Regions from separate parts of the Pseudomonas sp. Hz4 genome, predicted to be linked through region 2. Evidence: predicted binding sites of a transcription regulator. Region 2 holds the regulator's gene; the other holds the start of a gene.
What was found. The regulator sigma-54, encoded in region 2, starts transcription at its own class of promoters, with help from an activator protein. The targets are predictions, from matches to a motif close to ANTGGCATNNANNTTGCTNT.

Region 1 (7,142 bases), 580 kb from region 2:
GCGCATCGTAGCCCGGGATCCCTGACGCGTAGGTTTCTTTCCAGCTGGTACCGCCGACAGGCTGCAGGCCTTGCTCGTTGGTGAAGCTGGCGAGGGAGATCTGGCCGATAGGCTTGGTCTGGTTGTTGCTGAAGTTAGCCAGCAACACACCGCTACCGTCGATGGTCAGGTTGGTGATCTGGCCAGTGGCGTAACCGTTCTGCGCAGGAATCGAACGCGCGGTATCAGCGTTGAACTGCGTGGTGTTGGTCATCGCGATGGTCACGCCCGCCGGGTTGGCGGCAGCGCCGTTGGCTGTCCAGACGCCGGCGGTCACAGTGCCCGGAATCCAGCCGGTGATCTTCAGGTCAGGGCTGACGATCGGTATCGGCGTGGCCGGAGTAGTTACCGACACCAGCTTGCCTGACGTGTCGAACGTCATGGTCGAAGGAACCGGAGCGGTAGCGGCAACAGCAGGGTTGCTGCCATCCGGGTTGCGACCATCGATCAGGGTGTAGGTATCCCACGTGTTGGCCCCAGTCTTGACCATGTATTGATCCATGGTGTGCTGGTTACCCTGACTGTCGAAAATCGGGGTGCTGAACTGCTTGGTGAAGGTTTCCGACTTGGTCGGGTCGAACTTGTTGGTGGCAACAAGCTGGTCGATCACCGGAGCCGAGGAATTCAGGTTGATGGTCGACGACACAGTGCTGGTGGATTTTGGCGCCAGGTTGGAGGTGTCGATGCGCAGGTCGGTCAACACACCGTTCTGGATCTTGCCATTGGCATCCACACCGTAGCCTTGTAGACGCGAAGTGCCGTCGGTGTTGGTGACGTAACCGTCCTTGTCGACCTTGAACGTGCCGGCACGGGTGTAGGACAGCGAACCGCTGTTGTTCAGTACGAAGAAGCCGGAGCCGTTGATGCCCATGTCCAGCACGTTACCGGTGTTGCTGATATCGCCCTGGGTGAACTGCTGGGAAACGTTGGCCAGACGCACACCGTTACCGGTGGTCTTGCTGCCGGAACCCAGCTTGGACGCCGAGTAGACGTCTTCGAATTCTGCACGGGACGATTTGAAACCGGTGGTCGCGACGTTGGCGATGTTGTTACCGGTCACGTCCAGTTGTTTGTTGGCTGCATAGAGACCGCTAAGGCCGATATTGAAAGACATATTCCACTCCTTTATGCCGTGTTAGTCGGCTCTACATACCAATGGTTTTAACTTTGGACAGGGCGATGCTGCCCAGCCCGGCCAGATTGAGCATCAACTCACCGCCGGTCTGGCTGATGGTCACGCTGTTGACCGTTGCTGGCAGGTTGGTGATCAGCGATACCGCCTGGCTATCGATGGTCGTCGATGCCGCGAAGGAGTAAGTGCCCGACGTCAGGGTGTTACCCGCAGAGTCCTTGCCGTCCCAGATGAAGCTGGAATTGCCGGCTGCCTGAGCCCCTTGATCGATGGTGCGAATAAGCTTTCCCTCCGCGTCCGTGATCTTCACCGTAACTCCCGCCACCGACGCCGGGAGCACAACCTCACCGCTAAACGACTTCGAGGTATCGACCACGGCTTTGCTTCCCGGTGCGATGACCGAGCGCCCCACCAGCGACGAGGCTTGCAACGCCTGCGACGAGCTGTTGCTGGCGGCAATGTTGCTCACGGTGGTGTTGAGCGTAGTGATCCCTTCCAGGCTACTGAACTGCGCCAACTGAGCCACGAACTCACCGTTGTCCTGCGGTTCGAGCGGGTTCTGGTTTTTCAGCTGGGTTACCAGCAACTGCAGAAAAGCGTCCTTGCCCAGGGCCTTCTTGCCGGTGGCGCTGTTAGTCGCGGACGCCAGGCCATCGGCGCTGGTGTTGGTCTTGATCGAGGAATTGGCCAGGATGTCGTTGAGGCTCAAACTACTGGTGGTATCGGTAACACTCATCTGAGTCGCCCCTTATTACTGACCGAGGGTCAGGACCTTCTGCATCATGGTTTTGGCGGTGTTCATCATTTCGGCGTTGGTCTGGAACGAGCGGCTCGCGGAAATCATGTCGGCCATTTCTTCCACCACGTTGACATTTGGGTAGTAGACGTAGCCCTTGCCGTCGGCCGCCGGATGGTTCGGCTCGTAGCGCGCCTCAAGGTTGCTCTGGTCTTCGACCACGCCAAGCACTTGCACGCCTTGACCGGCCGCGTCCTGGCTCTGGAACAGCGAATCGCTGCCGCCGCTCTGACCGCCCTGGAACATGGTGGCAAATACCGGGTGCCGTGCACGGTAGGTCTGGTCGATGCTCGAGGAGACGGTCTCGGCGTTGGCGATGTTACTGGCGACGGTGTTCAAGCGAGTGGTCTGGGCACTCATGCCGCTACCGGCAATGTTGAAAACACTGGATAGAGACATGGCTTACTCTCCGCGCAGGGCTGATACCAGCCCTTTGAATTTGCTGTTGAGCAGGGTGAAGCTGGCCTGGAAGCCGACGGCGTTTTCCGCGTAGTTCGACTGCTCAAGCTGGGCGTCCACGGTGTTCTGGTCGATCGACGGTTGCATCGGCGTGCGATACAGCAGCGACTCGCCGCCATTGCCCAGGCCTTCGGCTTCGATATGACGGTTATTGGTCATGTTCAAGGCGAAAGAACCGCTTTTGGTTTTCTCGTTCTGCTCGGCGAGCACTTTCGAGAAGTCCAGATCCCGAGCCTTGTAGTTCGGGGTGTCGGCGTTGGCGATGTTGTTGGCCAGGACTTCGGCACGCTGAGCGCGGTAGCCCAGGGCTTGTTCGTGGATACCGAGCGCTTTATCGAAGCTGATGCTCATGTCGGGAAACCTTCGGGTGACCTGATTGTTCGTACTATGGACATAGCAAGCGTCGTGCCAATAAAAAAAAGGCTGTAAACCGGGGCTTTGCGGGCAATGGCAACGTGGCAATGCCAGAAAAGCGGCAACCGATTTCCGCCGCCTGCCGCTTTTCTGCCGCTCGCCTCCAAAATACGCAGGCAAAAAAAACGGGAGCCCCTGAGGACTCCCGTTTTTTTATACCGTCAACGAATCACTTTGCCTGGTAAATGATCCCCGGGCTGCACTGGACCATCTGGTAATGGTCCGGCAAACCGTTCAGCGCCTCGGAAGCACCGAGAAACAGATAACCGCCAGGCTTCAACGTGCTGTGGATGCGCAACAGGATGTCCTTCTTCACCTCGGCGGAGAAGTAGATCAGCACGTTGCGGCAGAACACGATATCGAACTTGCCGAGGCTCGCGTAGCTGTCCAGCAGGTTGAACGAGCGAAACTCCACCCGGCTCTTGATCGGCGCCTTGATCGCCCAGCGCCCCGGCCCTTTCGGGTCGAAGTAACGCTGAAGACGCTCGGGCGACAGACCACGGCCGATGGCCAGGCTGTCGTACTCGCCGGTCTTGCAGTTGGTCAGCATGGTGCCGGACAGGTCGGTGGCAACGATTTGCACGCCCATCTTCAACTGGCCCATGTTTACGCGCTCGAACTCATCGATCGACATCGACAGCGAATACGGTTCCTGACCCGACGAACACGCCGCCGACCAGATCCGCAGACGCTGGCCAGGGGCGGCCTTGATCGCGGCGGGCAGCACCTTGTTCTTCAAGACTTCAAACGGATAGGTGTCACGAAACCACAGGGTTTCGTTGGTAGTCATGGCATCCACCACCATCTCGCGCAAACCGCTGCGCGGCTGGGTCTGGATGCGCTGGACCAGCTCACCCAGGGACTTGATGCCTTGCAGTTCCATCAGTTTGTTGAGACGGCTCGAGACCAGGTATTGCTTGTTTTCACCGAGCAAAATGCCACAGGCTTTTTCCAGGAAGACCCGGAACTGTTCGAAATCCAAATTACCCGTAGACAAAGATACCGCCTCTTAAATCGTGTTAACTGCCAGGGGCAAAAGGCCCCTAGCTGATGTCTGCTGCTTTGATCCGGTTGACTACCCGGGATGCCAGGTCATCAGGACGGAATTTGGCAAGGAAGTCATCGGCACCGACCTTCTTGACCATCGCCTGATTGAATACACCCGACAACGAAGTATGCAGGATGATGTGAAGCTTTTGCATGCGAGGGTCGCTGCGGATCTCGGCCGTAAGGGTGTACCCGTCCATCTCCGGCATCTCGATGTCGGAAATCATCATCAGGAACTCTTCTTCCGGCTTCTTGCCCTCGTCGACCAGCTTGCGCAGGTAATCCAGCGCTTGCCGACCGTCGTTCAACGCCACCACTTCGACACCGACCGTCTGCAGGCAACGGGTCACCTGCTTGCGCGCCACCGATGAGTCATCGACCGTCAGTACTCGCAAGGAAAGCGCCTTGTGCTGGGTTTCGACATCCACCACGCCGACGGAAATCGCTTCCGGCGTCGGCGCCACTTCTGCCAGCACTTTCTCGACGTCGATGATTTCGACTAACTGATTGTCGACCCGAGTCACAGCCGTCAGGTAATGGTCGCGTCCCGTGCCCTTGGGTGGCGGATGAATCTCCTCCCAATTCATGTTGACGATGCGTTCTACCGATCGCACCAGGAAACCCTGAGTCTTGGTGTTGTACTCCGTGATAATCACGAAGGGATTGCTTTGATCTTTCAGCGCACCGGAACCGGTCGCCATCGCCAGATCAAGAATCGGAATGGTCGCCCCCCGAATACTTGCCACACCGCACACGACAGGACTGGATTTTGGCATCAGCGTCAGTTTGGGGCATTGCAGCACCTCCCGAACCTTGAACACGTTGATCCCATACAGCTGCTGGCCGTCAAGACGGAACAACAACAGCTCAAGGCGATTCTGCCCTACCAGTTGCGTGCGCTGGTTTACCGCATCCATTACACCAGCCATGCACAGACTCCTACACCAACGCTTAAGTGTTGCGACGCGCATTCATCACTAAACGGCACGGCGCTTGCTTTTTAACTCTTATGAACACAGAACCGACATTTTTCCGACGCCTGACATCAAATGCCCGCACATTAATGTGCGCGATGTCGGCCGTTTGCCTGTTCAACGCTGGCAGCCCTGCCCTTGCTGACGCGGTTACCTTGCCTGACATGCTTATCGGCGTCACCCAAGGCTTTCTTGAATTCACCGTAGAAGACTATCTGGCGACCAGTCAAACGCAAGGCCGCTACGAAATCCAGGTCAACCAGCTCGATCCACGCCTGCGCATGCCTATGTGCGACAAGGAATTGACAGCCACTCTGGAGAGTCCGGCCAAGCCGCTGGGCCGCGTTACCGTCAAGGTTCGCTGCGAGGGCGCGTCGCCCTGGACGGTGTTCGTACCTGCTCAAGTGCGCCTTTTTCGCGACATTGTGACCACCACCCGCCCGCTGCGACGCGCCGGAATCGTCGAGCCCGACGATGTGACCTTGCGCGAGCGCGACATCAGCCTGATCAACCAGGGTTACCTGACTTCTGTCGACCAGGCGATCGGGCAGAAACTTACCCGACCAATGGTCGCCGATCAGGTCATGACCCTGGTGCACATGGAACAGGCAGAAGTCATCAGCAAGGGCGATCAAGTGGTGATTACCGCCCGCAGCGGTACGCTCAGCGTGCGCATGCCGGGTGAAGCGCTGTCCAACGGCGGCTTGCGCGAACAGATTCGGGTGAAAAACCTCAATTCCCAGCGGGTGATCAAGGCGCAAGTTATCGCGCCCGGCCAGGTGGAAGTGTCCATGTAGAAATTTTTTCACGAGCTCTCTGCGGGTGAAGATGTGGCGCGCTGCTCGACTGTTCCCTAAACTGTGCCCCATGCAGGGCAAGCGCTGACGCGCGCAAGCTCATTGATAACTGGGCCTAAAGTTTTTCCGGGTATGGCCGAAAACATGGCAAGCGTCCAAATACCCAGAGGTTTTTTTATCATGGTCATCGATTTCAGCCGATTGAACAGTTCCTCGTCACTTACCGGCAGTACACGTACCAGCACCGCGAAGGAAACCGCCGAAACCGGCAAATCCGCGACGCTGAATACCCCGGCCGAACAGGCCAGTACCGTCAAAAGCGGGGAATCGGTACATCTCAGCAATGAGGCTCAACAGTTGCAGAAGGTCACTGACAAGCTGCGCGATCAGCCTGCCGTCGACAACGCCCGCGTGGCCGAGTTGAAAGCAGCGATTGCCGATGGCAGCTACAAAGTCGACAGCAACCGTGTAGCCAGCAAACTGCTCAACTTCGAAGCCCAGCGCTAGGCCAAGGCCTGCGCCAGGCTTTTGGACGCTTAAAACCCAAGGCCAGCCATGCACGACACTAATTTACTGCAACTGATCACCGACGATTTCGCCCCAGCACAGCACTTGCTGGAGTTACTGCAAACCGAGTCCCTCGCCTTGCACGGTCGTGACATGCCACTGCTCGAAGAGATTCTGGCGCAGAAGCAGGCATTGATCATTTTGCTCGATCAGCATGGCCGCAAGCGCAGTGAAATCCTCGCCAGCCTCAATCTGCCGACCAACCGCAACGGCCTGGAGCAACTCGCCAGCCATTCGAGCATTGGCGATCAGTTACTGGAGCAGAGCGATGTGCTGACCGATCTTCTGGCGCAGTGCCAGGCGGCCAACATCAAGAATGGCCAGTCGATTCTAGTGCAACAGGCCGCGACGGCCAATCAGCTGAAAATCCTCAACGGCGGCGAGCCGCCAGCGCTCTATGATGCACGCGGATCAACCTCCATGCTTGCGAAGCCGCGCGCGCTCAGTCAGGCTTGAGCCAGCCGAAAAGCAGCACTATCAAGACGCGAAACATGCTGGCAAAATGCTGGCCAGCCGTAGTCATATTTTGTCTGGAGATTGATGAACCGTGTTCAATGCCTTAAGCGCGGAAGATGCTCCGCAGCCACCCAAGGTGCTCACCACGCCCCTGGAGATCTCCGGCAACCTGCGTCAGCTGCAAGACAGCCATGATCCGCTGATCATCACGTTCCATGAGCGCAGCCAGCGCTTCCAGAGTTATCTGGTGGACGTTGACCGTGACAGCAACATGATGGCCCTGGACGAAATGATTCCCCGCGACGGTGAACGTTTCCTGCTGGCCGGCGAACCGTTCAAGGTCGAAGGCTTTCACGACGGCGTGCGTATTGCCTGGGAAAGCAACGGCCCGTTGACCATCGACGAATCCGGTGGCGGTCGCTGCTACCGTGGCGCACTGCCCTGCGAGGTGGTTTACCATC
Region 2 (7,142 bases):
GAAGGTCACCGGCAATACGGTGACCATGACCCGCACCCCAGCCGGCGATATCGACGTAGTGACTTCGGTGGGCAACCTCGCCTACTTCGAGCAACTGCAAACGGCAGGCGATACAAAGCCGGTTCAAGGCTATGGCGTCACTATCCAGTACCACGCCTCGCAAGACCGTGTCGTGCTGATCGACCGCGCCAAAGTCATCGACAAGGACGGCAACGTGACCCAGGGCGAAAAAATCGTCTATGACACCAACAAAAAGCTCGCCAGCGCCGGTCGCGCTACGGGCAGCAAGGTCACCGAGTCGCGTCCGCGGATCGACATGGTGATCCAGCCGAAAAAGAAAACCGAAGAGCAAAAGGCCCCGTAATGGCAACTCTGAAAGCTCAGCACTTGGCGAAGAGCTACAAGAGCCGCCAAGTCGTGCGCGACGTCAGCCTGTCGATCGACAGCGGTCAGATCGTCGGCCTGCTGGGTCCCAACGGCGCCGGCAAGACCACCTGTTTCTACATGATTGTCGGCCTGGTACAGGCCGATCAGGGCCGGGTACTGATTGATGACCTGGATGTCAGCCACCAGCCTATGCACGGTCGTGCGAAGGCCGGTATCGGCTATCTTCCGCAAGAAGCATCGATTTTCCGCAAACTCTCGGTAGCCGACAACATCATGGCCATCCTCGAGACCCGCAAGGAACTCGACAAGACCGGTCGTCGCAAAGAGCTGGAAAGCCTGCTGCAGGAATTCCACATCAGCCACATCCGCGACAACCTCGGCATGAGCCTGTCCGGCGGTGAACGCCGCCGCGTGGAAATCGCCAGGGCACTGGCCACCAACCCGAAATTCATCCTCCTCGACGAACCGTTCGCCGGCGTGGACCCGATTTCGGTGGGCGACATCAAGCAGATCATCTATCACCTCAAGGCCAAGGGCATTGGCGTATTGATCACCGACCACAACGTCCGTGAAACCCTGGATATTTGCGAAACCGCTTACATCGTCAACGATGGCCAACTGATTGCCGAGGGTGACTCTGCCACCATCCTGGCCAACGACTTGGTCAAGGAAGTGTATCTGGGTCATGAGTTCCGCCTGTAAGCACTGAGGTGCCTGGCCAGTCGACCGAGCGCTTGTCTCGATAAAAATGAATACTTTTTTATTGTTACAGCGCTCTAGGCAAACGTTGCAGTTTCAGGCATATAATTTGCTTATGTTTGGCGCTCCGGCGCCCTGTAGTGGATGGCGCATGCGCGCCGGCGAATAAGGTGTTAAGCCCCTGCCATGAAACCATCGCTAGTCTTGAGAATGGGCCAGCAGCTGACGATGACACCGCAGCTGCAACAGGCCATCCGCCTGCTCCAATTGTCGACCCTGGACCTGCAACAGGAAATCCAGGAGGCCCTGGAGTCCAATCCGATGCTCGAACGCCAGGAAGAAGGCGACGACTTCGATAACGCCGACCCCTTGGCCGACAAAGCCGAACAGCCTCCCAACGCCGATGTTTCGGAACCCTCCTACCAGGAAACCGCCCCGACGGTGGACAACCTCGAGGAAGGCGACTGGAACGAGCGCATTCCCAACGAACTGCCCGTCGACACCGCGTGGGAAGACGTCTACCAGACCAGCACCAGCAGCCTGCCGAGCAACGATGACGACGAGTGGGATTTCACCACCCGTACATCGGCCGGCGAAAGCCTGCAAAGCCACTTGCTGTGGCAACTGAACCTGGCACCGATGTCCGACACTGATCGCCTGATTGCCGTGACCCTGATCGACTGCATCAACAATCAGGGCTACCTGGACGAAACCCTCGAGGAGATTCTCGAAGCCTTCGATCCGGAACTGGACATCGAACTGGACGAAATCGAAGCCGTCCTGCACCGCATCCAGCAATTCGAACCCGCTGGCATCGGCGCCCGTAACCTGGGCGAATGCCTGCTGCTGCAATTGCGTCAGTTGTCCGTCAAGACCCCTTGGCTGGTCGAGGCCAAACGCCTGGTCACCGATTACATCGACCTGCTCGGCAGCCGCGATTACAGCCAGCTGATGCGTCGCATGAAGCTCAAGGAAGATGAGCTGCGCCAAGTGATTGAACGGGTCCAGAGCCTCAACCCGCGTCCAGGCTCGCAAATCGAGTCCGGCGAAGCCGAATACGTCGTTCCCGACGTGATCGTACGCAAGGACAACGAGCGCTGGCTGGTGGAACTGAACCAGGAATCCGTACCGCGGCTGCGGGTCAACGCTCAATACGCCGGTTTCGTGCGACGCGCCGACACCAGCGCCGACAACACCTTCATGCGCAATCAGTTGCAAGAGGCCCGCTGGTTCATCAAGAGCCTGCAAAGCCGCAATGAAACCCTGATGAAAGTAGCCACCCAGATCGTCGAGCATCAGCGCGGCTTTCTTGAATACGGCGACGAAGCCATGAAACCGCTGGTCCTGCATGACATCGCCGAAGCGGTGGGCATGCATGAGTCGACAATTTCACGGGTGACCACGCAAAAGTTCATGCATACCCCACGGGGCATCTATGAACTGAAATACTTTTTCTCGAGCCACGTCAGCACCTCAGAGGGCGGTGAATGCTCGTCCACGGCGATCCGAGCGATCATCAAAAAACTGGTTGCCGCGGAAAATCAGAAAAAGCCGTTGAGTGACAGCAAGATCGCTGGTTTACTGGAGGCACAAGGCATTCAGGTGGCTCGCCGCACCGTCGCCAAGTACCGCGAATCCCTCGGGATCGCGCCTTCGAGCGAACGCAAGCGGTTGATGTAGAGCCACGCCACAGCGTTCCAGTGGCAGGCATTTCTGCCTGCCGCTTTATGCACTGGCAACGAAGGAGAGCTGTATGCAAGTCAACATCAGTGGACACCAACTGGAAGTGACCGAACCTCTTCGCACCTACATCGGCGAAAAACTCGAACGATTAGAGAGGCATTTCGACAAGATCACCAACGTGCAAGTCACGATGACGGTCGAAAAGCTCAAGCAGAAAATCGAAGCCACGCTGCATATTCCCGGCAATGAAGTGGTCGCCAACGCGGAGCATACCGATATGTACGCGGCGATCGACGCACTGACCGACAAGCTGGATAAACAACTCAAAAAGCATAAGGAAAAGACCCAGAGCCTCCTCCAGGGCGCAACCGGTCGTTAACACTCCCAACCCATGATCCGACTTGAAAGCATCCTGACCCCCGGCCGTTCCCTCGTGAACGTGCCGGGCGGCAGCAAAAAGAAAGCCCTCGAGCAAATTGCCAACCTTATCCACCGCGAAGTGCCGGATTTGGCGATGCAGGATGTCTTCGAGAGTCTGGTCGCCCGTGAAAAACTCGGTTCCACCGGTTTTGGCAACGGCATCGCCATCCCCCACTGTCGCCTGAAGGGCTGCAACTCGCCCATCAGCGCCTTGATGCACCTCGACGCCCCTATCGATTTCGACGCCATCGACGGCGCCCCGGTTGACCTGCTGTTTGTTCTGCTGGTCCCGGAGGCGGCCACCGACGCGCACCTGGAGCTACTGCGCCAGATCGCCAGCATGCTCGATCGCAAGGAAGTGCGCGAAAAACTGCGCAGCGCTCCGAGCAATGAAGCCTTGTATCAGGTTGTCCTGGACGAGCAAAACGGTCACTAATCATGCGTTTGATCATCGTCAGTGGCCGCTCCGGCTCAGGTAAAAGTACCGCGCTCGATGTCCTCGAGGACAACGGCTACTACTGCATCGACAACCTGCCCGCCGGCCTGCTGCCGGAACTGGCCGAACGCGCGTTGATTCACACCGAGCTGGCACAACCGCTGGTTGCCGTGTCTATCGATGCGCGCAACTTGCCAAGTCACTTGTCGCGGTTTCCCGAGCTGCTGGAAGAAGTGCGCAGCCGGCATATCCAGTGTGATGTGCTTTATCTGGACGCCGACGAAGAAACCTTGCTCAAACGCTTCTCGGAAACCCGCCGACGGCACCCGCTGAGCAATGCCAATCGCTCGCTGGCCGAAGCCATCAACGATGAAACCAGCCTGCTCGGGCCGATTGCCGACCTCGCCGATCTCAAAGTAAACACCACCAGCCTGAACCTGTATCAGCTACGCGATACCATCAAGCTGCGCCTGCTGAACCAGCCGGAGCCCGGTACTGCGTTTCTGGTGGAGTCTTTTGGTTTCAAGCGTGGCATGCCGGTGGACGCTGATCTGGTGTTCGACGTGCGTTGCCTGCCCAATCCCTATTGGAAGCCGGAGTTGCGCGATCATTCCGGGCTCGATCAACCGGTCGCCGAGTACCTGGCGGCACAGCCGGATGTCGAAGAGATGTACCAGGACATTTCCACATACTTGCTTAAATGGCTGCCACGCTTTGCCGCCAGTAACCGCGCTTATGTCACCATTGCCATTGGCTGCACCGGCGGACATCACCGTTCCGTGTACCTGACCGAACGTCTGGGCCAGGCCCTGCAAAAATCCCTGAAGAACGTCCAGGTTCGCCACCGCGACCTCAGCTAAAGGATTCACACCGCGATGCCTGCTCTGGAAATTGAAATCATCAACAAGCTGGGCCTGCATGCCCGCGCTTCTGCAAAATTCGTTGGCGTCGCCGGTGAGTTCAAGGATTGCACGATCAGAGTAGGACGCACGCCGGAATCCACGGTCGACGGTAAAAGCATCATGGCAATGATGATGTTGGCGGCTGGCAAGGGCACCAGGATCTACCTGAGTACCGAAGGCGAAAAGGCTGATGAGGCGCTGCAGGCATTGGTGGCTTTGATCAACGACTACTTCGGCGAAGGCGAGTAACGCTCGCCTAGGCGAGCGCTGTATCCATCACCATCATCAAGCAAAACCCGATCAGCAGCCCAAGACTTGCAAGCTTGTCGTGCCCATTGCGGCGCGACTCGGGAATGACTTCATGGGTGACTACCAGCAACATTGCCCCGGCCGCCAGTGCCAACCCCAAGGGCAACAACAATTCGGCCAGGCTCACCAGCCAAGCGCACAACAGCGCGAAGACCGGTTCAACCAGACCTGATGCAGCACCCATCAGGAACGCCTTGACCCGCGACATCCCTGCCCCGGCCAATACCAGCGCGATTACCAGACCTTCCGGCACATCCTGCAAGGCGATGCCCATGGCCAGGCTATCAGCGTCGGGCATGCCACCACCCGCCGACACACCAACCGCCATGCCTTCGGGGATGTTGTGGGCAATGATCGCAAACACAAATAACCAGATTCGCGGTGGAATCACTGGCCGTTCCAGGGTGCCGACCCACATTTTCGGACTGGCCCCAGAGACCTTTCGATCCACAAGAAACAGCCCGAACGCACCCAGCATGATGCCGAAACTGATCAGTCCGCGGGCCGCCCAAGGCGTCAGCCCCAGGTTTTCTGCGGCTGAGATTCCCGGAACAATCAACGAAAACGCTGTCGCCGCGAGCATTACCCCGGCCCCGAAGCCAAGCAGCGAATCACTGACCGCCTGGGGCATCTGCCGAATCACCAGCACGGGCACCGCGCCCAAGGCAGTGCCCAAGGCGCAGATCGCCCCGCCTTGCAGCGCGCGCAGCAGTTTCGGCTCGAGGTCCAGCCAAGCCAGCCCCTGAGCAACCAATAACGTCATGCCCGCCAGCAGTAACAGCGATCCGAATGCGTAACGAAACATTCGGCCACTTCCGATCGCCAGTGTTCCAGTGCCCATAGCCAGCCTTGGATTGTTTTTGTAGAAGTCTTAAACCAATGCAGCCTGATAGCGCGTAGCGACTTCAGGCCAATTGATCACGTTGTAGAACGCGTTGATGTATTCCGGGCGACGGTTCTGATAACGCAGGTAATACGCATGCTCCCAAACATCCAGGCCGAGGATTGGCGTATTACCAATCATCAACGGGCTGTCCTGATTACCGCCGCTTTCAACGACCAACGTCTTTTGCGGCGTCACACTGAGCCAGGCCCAGCCGCTGCCGAAACGCGTCAGCGCGGCTTTGGTGAAGGCATCCTTGAAACTGTCGAGGCCGCCGAGCTGTTCTTCAATCGCGCTTGCCAATTCACCTTCAGGTTTGCCGCCGCCATTGGGCGCCATCACTTCCCAGAACAGCGAATGGTTGGCGTGACCGCCGCCCTGATTGACTACTGCCGCACGAAGCTTTTCCGGCAACTGCTGGATGCTGGCCACCAGTTTTTCCACCGGCCACTCGGCAAACTTGGTGCCTTCGACCGCAGCGTTGAGGTTGTTGATGTAGGTCTGGTGGTGCTTGGTGTAGTGGATTTCCATGGTCTGCGCATCGATGTGCGGTTCCAGGGCGTCGTAGGCGTATGGCAAGGCAGGCAGGGTAAAAGCCATTTTCAATGCACTCCATGATGTAGAGGCGTAGGCGATACGGCATCGATAGGCAGCAAACGATGGGTGCGCGGATACTCGCCGTGTTCGCTGATGAAATTCAGCAGTTCGACGTAGCTCTTGCTGCTCTGGCGCAACGCTGCTTCGCGCAGGGCCGGCGCCAGTCGTGGGTCCTGCATGGTCTGCAACAACCGCTGATGGATGGCGCACAAGTACTCGGCACTCTCCTCCGGTTGGTTCAGACGCAAGTGCAGATCTGCCAGGTTGTGGTGGGAAATCACGCAGGCCGCGACCGCTTCGTCGGCGTCCGCCCAGCGCTCGAACAACACCTGAGCCAAGGCTAATGCCTGCAAGTAAGCCTCGCGGGCATCGACCAGTTCGCCCAGCATGAAACAGCGATTAGCCCGTTCGATCGTGCGTTTCCAGTGCTCCATGTGAGCCTCCAAAGCGGTTGCGGTGATTACACGCCGCCTGCGGTGAGTTTTTCCGGGTCCAGCAAAACCTCAAGCTGGCTGCGGGTCAGGTCGGTGTGTTCCAGAGCCACATCGATCACCGACCGGCCTTGTTGATAGGCCTTCTTGGCGATCTCCGCGGCTTTTTGGTAACCAATGATCGGTTGAGTGCAAGGCTGCTCGTGCAAGGCAGAACCCATGATCCGGGCTCATTCGGTAATGAGATTTATTATTAGATGATAATGAGAACCAAAACAATCCCGAGAAAATCAACGCAAAAAAAGGCGCGCCGCCCAACGATGGGTGGCGCGCCTTTTTGCGTAACGGTTAAGCGTTAGCTGCCCGCCACCGTCATCCGTTCGATCAGCACCGAA

Region 1: a site for sigma-54 is predicted at 2,820-2,839, ahead of flgB (flagellar basal body rod protein FlgB). Genes of this name have one in related genera too.

The regions. Positions count from the first base shown of each region.
Region 1 covers NZ_CM142719.1:1,778,013-1,785,154, reverse strand. Annotated here, with positions in the region: gene flgE (flagellar hook protein FlgE) at 1-1,153, opposite strand, end outside; gene flgD (flagellar hook assembly protein FlgD) at 1,185-1,907, opposite strand; gene flgC (flagellar basal body rod protein FlgC) at 1,923-2,366, opposite strand; gene flgB (flagellar basal body rod protein FlgB) at 2,370-2,777, opposite strand; gene cheR (protein-glutamate O-methyltransferase CheR) at 3,010-3,837, opposite strand; gene ACYZTR_RS07965 (chemotaxis protein CheV) at 3,884-4,816, opposite strand; gene flgA (flagellar basal body P-ring formation chaperone FlgA) at 4,897-5,658, shown strand; gene flgM (flagellar biosynthesis anti-sigma factor FlgM) at 5,839-6,165, shown strand; gene ACYZTR_RS07950 (flagella synthesis protein FlgN) at 6,214-6,681, shown strand; gene ACYZTR_RS07945 (flagellar brake protein) at 6,773-7,142, shown strand, end outside.
Region 2 covers NZ_CM142719.1:1,197,586-1,204,727, reverse strand. Annotated here, with positions in the region: gene lptA (lipopolysaccharide transport periplasmic protein LptA) at 1-364, shown strand, start outside; gene lptB (LPS export ABC transporter ATP-binding protein) at 364-1,089, shown strand; gene ACYZTR_RS05325 (RNA polymerase factor sigma-54) at 1,273-2,766, shown strand; gene hpf (ribosome hibernation-promoting factor, HPF/YfiA family) at 2,840-3,148, shown strand; gene ptsN (PTS IIA-like nitrogen regulatory protein PtsN) at 3,161-3,625, shown strand; gene rapZ (RNase adapter RapZ) at 3,628-4,485, shown strand; gene ACYZTR_RS05305 (HPr family phosphocarrier protein) at 4,501-4,776, shown strand; gene ACYZTR_RS05300 (ZIP family metal transporter) at 4,784-5,677, opposite strand; gene ACYZTR_RS05295 (superoxide dismutase) at 5,708-6,319, opposite strand; gene ACYZTR_RS05290 (hypothetical protein) at 6,322-6,750, opposite strand; partial or broken gene aspA (aspartate ammonia-lyase) at 6,777-6,932, opposite strand; gene pmbA (metalloprotease PmbA) at 7,103-7,142, opposite strand, start outside.